DNA from 2 places in the Streptomyces sp. NPDC048171 genome. Region 2 is predicted to be linked to the other one. Evidence: riboswitches for the same ligand, from Rfam matches in the RefSeq annotation. Region 2 holds a riboswitch; the other holds the start of a gene.
The links. A riboswitch is a leader RNA that binds a small molecule or an ion and turns the genes downstream of it on or off. The one in region 2 is predicted to bind cyclic di-AMP.

Region 1: linked by a shared signal. The riboswitch ahead of ACGF3J_RS26370 (C40 family peptidase) and the one ahead of ACGF3J_RS14030 (transglycosylase family protein) in region 2 are both predicted to bind cyclic di-AMP.

Annotation. Positions count from the first base shown of each region.
Region 1 is NZ_JBIDAU010000009.1:309,361-312,522, reverse strand. Features, by position in the region: gene ACGF3J_RS26380 (helix-turn-helix transcriptional regulator) at 1-407, opposite strand, end outside; gene ACGF3J_RS26375 (ATP-binding protein) at 622-1,128, shown strand; gene ACGF3J_RS26370 (C40 family peptidase) at 1,169-1,642, opposite strand; cyclic di-AMP (ydaO/yuaA leader) riboswitch at 1,646-1,793, opposite strand; gene ACGF3J_RS26365 (hypothetical protein) at 2,163-2,471, opposite strand; gene ACGF3J_RS26360 (ATP-dependent Clp protease proteolytic subunit) at 2,479-3,114, opposite strand.
Region 2 is NZ_JBIDAU010000004.1:525,950-529,111, reverse strand. Features, by position in the region: gene eno (phosphopyruvate hydratase) at 1-675, opposite strand, end outside; gene ACGF3J_RS14030 (transglycosylase family protein) at 911-1,612, opposite strand; cyclic di-AMP (ydaO/yuaA leader) riboswitch at 1,616-1,782, opposite strand; gene ACGF3J_RS14025 (transglycosylase family protein) at 1,967-2,992, opposite strand; gene ACGF3J_RS14020 (cytochrome P450) at 3,141-3,162, opposite strand, start outside.

The DNA of each region.
Region 1 (3,162 bases), on a different contig from region 2:
GTCACCTCGCGGGCGTACTCCGGTGTCTGGAGGAGTCCCGGGACCACCGTGGTCTCCAGGGTGCGCATCGCGCCGGCCTGGGACTCCAGGCTGATGAAGTCGCGGTAGGTGGGCGGCAGCACCCCGCGGTAGGCGTGCCACCAGTGGTGCCGGCCGCCCGCGTCGTCGGAGCGCGCCAGCATCACCAGCAGCCCGCGCAGCTGGTCGTCGTCCACGCCGTAGGCGTCGAGCAGTAACCGCACGTCGGCCGGTTTCGCCCCGCTCGTCCCGGTCTCGATGCGGCTGACCTTCGACTGGTGCCAGCCCACCAGGCGGGCCGCCTCCCCGCTGGTGATGCCCGCCGTCGTGCGCAGGGCGCGCAGTTCCGCGCCCAGCTTCCTGCGGCGCACCACCGGACCGTGCTGCATGGGCCACTCCCTTACTCCTTATGGGCCGCCCAAATCCGCTCTGCCGTCGCAGAGTTCACCGCTTCGAGCGACAGATATATGCATATCTTGGTGGATCGCCGTCCTTCACGGGCCGGGTGATGGCAGTCTGGCGGCGAAGCACCAGTCCGGGACCGTACTCGAACCGCCCGCTTCGTGTCGGACCACGGTCCCGTGAGAAAGGGACGACGTCGCCATGGCCGATCACCTGGAAGCATCCGTCACTCTGCCGAGCGATCCCGCTTCGGTGGCCGCCGCGCGCACCTATGTGGCCGGCACGCTGGTGGAGTGGGGCCTGCCGTCGGACGCGGAGATGTCCGACACGGTCCGGCTCATCGTCTCCGAACTGGCGACCAACGCGGTCCAGCACACGCTCGGGCAGTCGCCCACCTTCACGGTGGATCTCGTCCTCGACCGTGACGAGCGGCTGCGCATCGGCGTCACCGACAGCCATCCGCGCTTCCCCAAGCGCCTGCCCGCCGCCGTGCAGCAGGACAACGGTCGCGGCATGGTGATCATCCGCTGGCTGACCGCCGAATGCGGCGGCAAGCTGCGGGTCCGCCCCACGCGGGAGGGCGGCAAGACCGTCTCCATCGAACTGCCCTGGACCGCCCCCCGCCCCCCGGCCGCCGCCGAGGGGGTGACGGCGGGGCAGAACGCCGTCATCCCCTTCGGGAGAGCTACTCGCCCCCGGGCTGTCTGACCCCGGGTCACTCGATCAAGGGGCGCTCGCCCCTCAGGGGCTACTTGACCCGCCCGTAGGAGACGCTCCCGGTCCAGATCTTCTGCAGGCGCACCACGTCCCCGGTCTTCGGGGCGTGCCAGAGCTTGCCCTTCCCGGCGTAGATACCGACGTGGTAGACGCTGCGGCCCGAGTGGAAGAAGACCAGGTCTCCCGCCTTGCGCTTCTTGGCCGAGACGTGGCGGGTCTTGTTGTACTGCTGGGCAGCGGTGCGCGGCAGCTTCTTGCCGGCCTTCTTGAACGAGTACAGCGTCAGGCCGGAGCAGTCGAACCTGCGGGGCCCGACGGCGCCCCACCTGTAGGGGGAGCCCTTCTTGGAGGCCGCGATCTTGAGGGCCTTCGTCGCATGAGCCGCCGCGGCCGCCTCCGAGGAGAAACCGGGGACCACGACGGAGCCGCCGACAGCGGCGAGAGTGAGGGCCGAGGCCGTACCGGCACGAGCCATCAGGGACGGGACACGATTGAGCGCGAACATGCGCAACCCTTCGTCAGCCGCCTGTGAAGGATGACCTGTCGGATTCGGGCTGGCGAAGTTGCCCGGCCGCACGAGTGCGGCTTCACCCCAAGGGCTGCTCGGTCCGGCGCCTCTCCCACGGAGGCGTCCGCTCCTGCGACCCGTCGTGCTCGGGTCCTCCACTCCTGCCGATCCACTTCCCTCGCGACCGGTCGTCCGGACGGCGGCAGGATTCGGCGTCCGCCCGGACCGCCCCGCCGCTGCGGCGGGGGCTTGTCGTCAGTCACGGATCTTGTCTCGCCGGAGGGGGAATTCCCAACGGAACGTGCCTTTTGTGTTGTTACTCACCACCCACCCGTTCGGGTGGACACGCCTGTGTTCGAGCCGGGGCCGTAGGCGGCGACGACCCCGGGACCAGCGGCGCAGCGGTGGGCGCAGACGTCGGGAGAGGGCGGCCGCGCAACCCGGACCGGTCGTCAACCGGGTGTGTTCCTACGCCGAAAGGAGGTACGTCTTTTGGTCCGTTTCGAACCCCGTCCACTCAACTCTCGGAACACGGCGGAAGACTGAGGCGTCCCGTCCGCCGCTCGCCGTCCAGTACCCGCAGGGCCCGGGCGAGGGTGGGCGCGTGCAGTTCCGTCTCACCCCGCGCGTGCATCAGCTCCAGCGCGTCGCGCAGGGCCGCGGCCTTCCCCACCAGCGCCTGGGCGGCCCGCAGTCCCCGGTAGGTGTCGCCGTCCCGCGCGGGGTTGATGCGCCCGAGCAGGTCGACGACGTCCAGGTAGCGGTCGATCAGCTCGGCCTCGGCGCGGGTCAGGGCGGGCAGGGGCGGCAGTTCCGGTGGCAGCATCGGCCGTTCACCGGGTGCGGGGTGTGCCGGGCACGGCCGAGCGGTCGGCCACGATCCGGTCCACCAGCCCGTACTCCAGGGCCTGTTGGGCGTCCAGGACGGTGTCCCGCTCGAGGTCTTCGGTCACCTGCGCCGGAGTGCGGCCCGTGTGCCGTACGAGGATCTCCTCCAGACGGGCGCGGATCCGGGTCAACTCCCCGGCCCGGATGGCCAGGTCGCTCGCCTGCCCCTCCATCGGCTCGGTGAGCGAGGGCTGACGGAGCACCACCCGCGCCCCGGGCAGCATCGCGCGCTTGCCCGGCGTGCCCGCCGCCAGCAGCAGCGCGGCGGACGCGCCGGCCTGTCCGAGACAGGTCGTCTCCACGTCGCAGGCGACGTAGCGCATCGTGTCGTAGATCGCCGTCATGGCCGTGAACGAGCCGCCGGAGGAGTTGATGCAGAGGGCGATGTCCCGGTCCGGGGCCTGGTGCTCCAGGTGCATGAACTGCGCCATCACGTCGTTCGCGGAGGTCTCGTCGACCGGCGTCCCGAGAAGGACGATCCGCTCCTCCAGCAGCTTCGAGTACGGGTCCGACGTACGGGCTCCGGCACTCGTGCGCTCGGTGAACTCGGGCAGGACGTGGCGGGCGGACGGTCGGGTCATGGCGAACCCCTCCTCGTGGCGGAACCCTCTTCGGCTGCACTGGCTCCG
Region 2 (3,162 bases):
CGCCTCCAGGATGAGGTCGAGGGCCTCGCGGTTGGAGCCGAGGTTCGGGGCGAAGCCGCCCTCGTCGCCGAGGCCGGTGGCCAGGCCCTTGCTCTTCAGGACCTTCTTCAGCGTGTGGTAGACCTCGGCGCCCCAGCGCAGGGCCTCGGAGAAGGACTCCGCGCCGATCGGGGCGATCATGAACTCCTGGATGTCCACGTTGGAGTCGGCGTGCGAGCCGCCGTTCAGGATGTTCATCATCGGCACCGGCAGCAGGTGCGCGTTGGGGCCGCCCAGGTAGCGGAAGAGCGGCAGGTCGCTGGCCTCGGAGGCGGCGTGGGCGACGGCGAGGGAGACGCCGAGGATGGCGTTGGCGCCGAGCGAGCCCTTGTTGTCGGTGGCGTCCAGGTCGAACATCGCCTGGTCGATCAGGCGCTGCTCGGTGGCGTCGTAGCCGACGAGCTCCGGGCCGATCTGCTCGATGACGGCGAGGACGGCCTTCTCGACGCCCTTGCCGAGGTAACGGCCCGGGTCGCCGTCACGGAGTTCGATGGCCTCGAAGGCACCGGTGGAGGCGCCGGACGGAACGGCGGCACGACCCGTGCTGCCGTCGTCGAGGCCGACCTCGACCTCGACCGTGGGGTTGCCTCGGGAGTCCAGGATTTCCCGGGCTACGACGACGTCGATGGACGGCACGAGCATCTCCTTCTTCAATGTGACGCTTCGGTGTGACGCGCGGCTCCGCAGGACCGCGTCGGCTCTGCGGGACCGAGCCTAACCGGCTCCGGGCGATCGGCCAGCCGATCGCCCACCCGCTGGACAGAACCGAGAGTAAATTGTTTCCGAACGGAACAAAGCGGATTTCGAAAATGGGCCCGCCCCGGTGCGTACGGGGAACACACACCGGGGCGGGAGTCGCGGCAGGCGCCGCTTACTTCAGGTGCAGCTGCTGACCCGGGAAGATCAGGTCGGCCTCGTCGACGATGTCGTCGTTCAGCTTGAACAGCTTCTCCCAGCCGCCCTTGACCTCGTGCTCCTGGGCGATGGAGCTGAGGGTGTCACCCTTGACGACCTTGTACTCGCCGTCACCCTTCTCGACCTTCTTGCCGGTGGGGGTGGTGACCGTCTTCTTCTCGGCCTTCTTCTCGGCCTTCGGCTCGGCGGCCGGGCGCTCGTCGGAGCGGGACGCCTTCTGCTCGGTGGAGCGGTCGGCGGTGGAGCCGCTGTCCTGGCTCTCGCCGGAGCCGCCACCGGTGTTCGCGGCGTTCGAGAGGCCGGTGCCGCAGACCGGCCAGGCACCCTTGCCCTGGCCCGCGAGCACCTTCTCGGCGATCTCGATCTGCTGCGCCTTGCTGGCCTGGTCGGCGGTGGCGGCGTACTGGGTACCGCCGTAGCCGGCCCAGGTGGAGGCGGAGAACTGGAGGCCGCCGTAGTAGCCGTTGCCGGTGTTGATGGACCAGTTGCCACCGGACTCGCACTGGGCGACGGCGTCCCACTCGGAGGTGGTGGCGGCGGAGGCGTTGCCGGCCGCCATCAGCGGGGCGGCGACGGCGGCACCGGTCACGCCGGCGACGGCGATGACGCGAGTGGCCTTGGACGGACGACGGTGCTTGCCCTTGCCGGAAAACAGCATGGTTGATCCCCTCACCGACGCCTGCGAGGTGAGCTGTCGGGTTCGGGCCGGTTGAGTTGCCCGGCCGGGTTCCTCGCGGAACTCGGCTCCACCCCTAGCCGCTCCGGCAGAACTGCCCGGTGCGGCACTTACCTTGGGTCCCCCGCTCCTGCCTTCGGCGCTTTTACGCGACGACTGTTCCCGTACGGCCGCTGGCAGGATTCGGCGTTGCGGCTGTCGGGGCCCGCGGTGGCGAGCGGTCATGACCGTAGACACGCGCTCCGCGGATTTTCAAAGACGATCACGGCTTCTGAGACCTATCTCTCACGAGATCCAAAACGGACATAGGGTCTCTAACCATGACGCGAACTCCCCCTACTTTTCGCCCGATTCGCCCGTGACCGTGAGCGTCTGACCGGGCAGGATGCGGTCGGGGTCCTGACCGACGACCCGCTCGTTGCCGGAGTAGAGCGCACGCCATCCGCCGTCGACGCCAAGGGAGTCGGCGATGGCCCAGAGACTGTCGCCGGAGCGGACGATGTACGAGTCGTCACCGGCGTCCCCCGACCCTCCGTCACGCGAGGCGTGCCGGCCCGAGGTGCTGTCGGTGAGCCCCTTCCAGCGCCCGCCCTCGTCCGCGCTGTCGCCGCGGTGCTTGCCGGAGCCGGACGAGCGGTCGGCGGCCTCCGGATCGGCGGTGGCGCGGCGGTCGCTTTCGGACGATGTGCCCGTCTTGGCGGATTGCTTCTTGCCGTCGGACGAGTCGTCAGGGGACTCCGACCCGGAGGACGGAGAAGACGAAGGGGACGAAGCGGACGCGCCGGGTGTGGGCTCGGTCTCCTTCTCCGAACCCGACGGCGACGACGCGTCGGACGACTCGGATGATTCGGACGACTCGGGCGAGTCCGACGCCTTGGGCGAACCCGTCGGCTCGGGCGTCTTGGACCCGGCGGGGTCGGGGGTGTCCGACGTCTTCGGGGCCTGCGAACCCTCCGACGCGCCGTCACCGGTCGGCGCGGTGGCGCCCGGGGGGTTGCCCAGACCCGCGAGCAGTCCGCAGGTCGGCCAGGCGGCGATGCCCTGGTCCGCGTACAGCTTCTCGGCGATTCTTATCTGCTGGGAGCGACTGGCCTGGTCGGCGCTGGCCGCGTACTCCAGGCCGCCGTACCGCTCCCACGCCTCCTGGGGGAGCTGGAGGCCGCCGTAGTAGCCGTTGCCGGCGTTCTGGCTCCAGGCGCCGCCGGTCTCGCACTCGGCGATCTGGTCCCAGTTCGCCCCGGCCGCGTGGGCGCCGGTGGCGCCGAGCAGCGGGATGGCGATGGCGGAGCCGGTCACTCCGGCGGCGACGACCAGTGCGGGAGCCTGGCGGGGGCGGCGGTGACGACCGTTCCCGGAGAGCATGCGACGACCTTTCACAGACGACGGGGACCGTGCGGCGGATGATGCTCGTCGCCACACTGATTCGTGAACGTATAGGCAGATGATCGCTTGTCACAAGTTCATGCCGCGCGGATCACGTGAAGATCACAGAGTTGAGGGCGTGTCATGTTTACCTTGACGACGCACCGTTG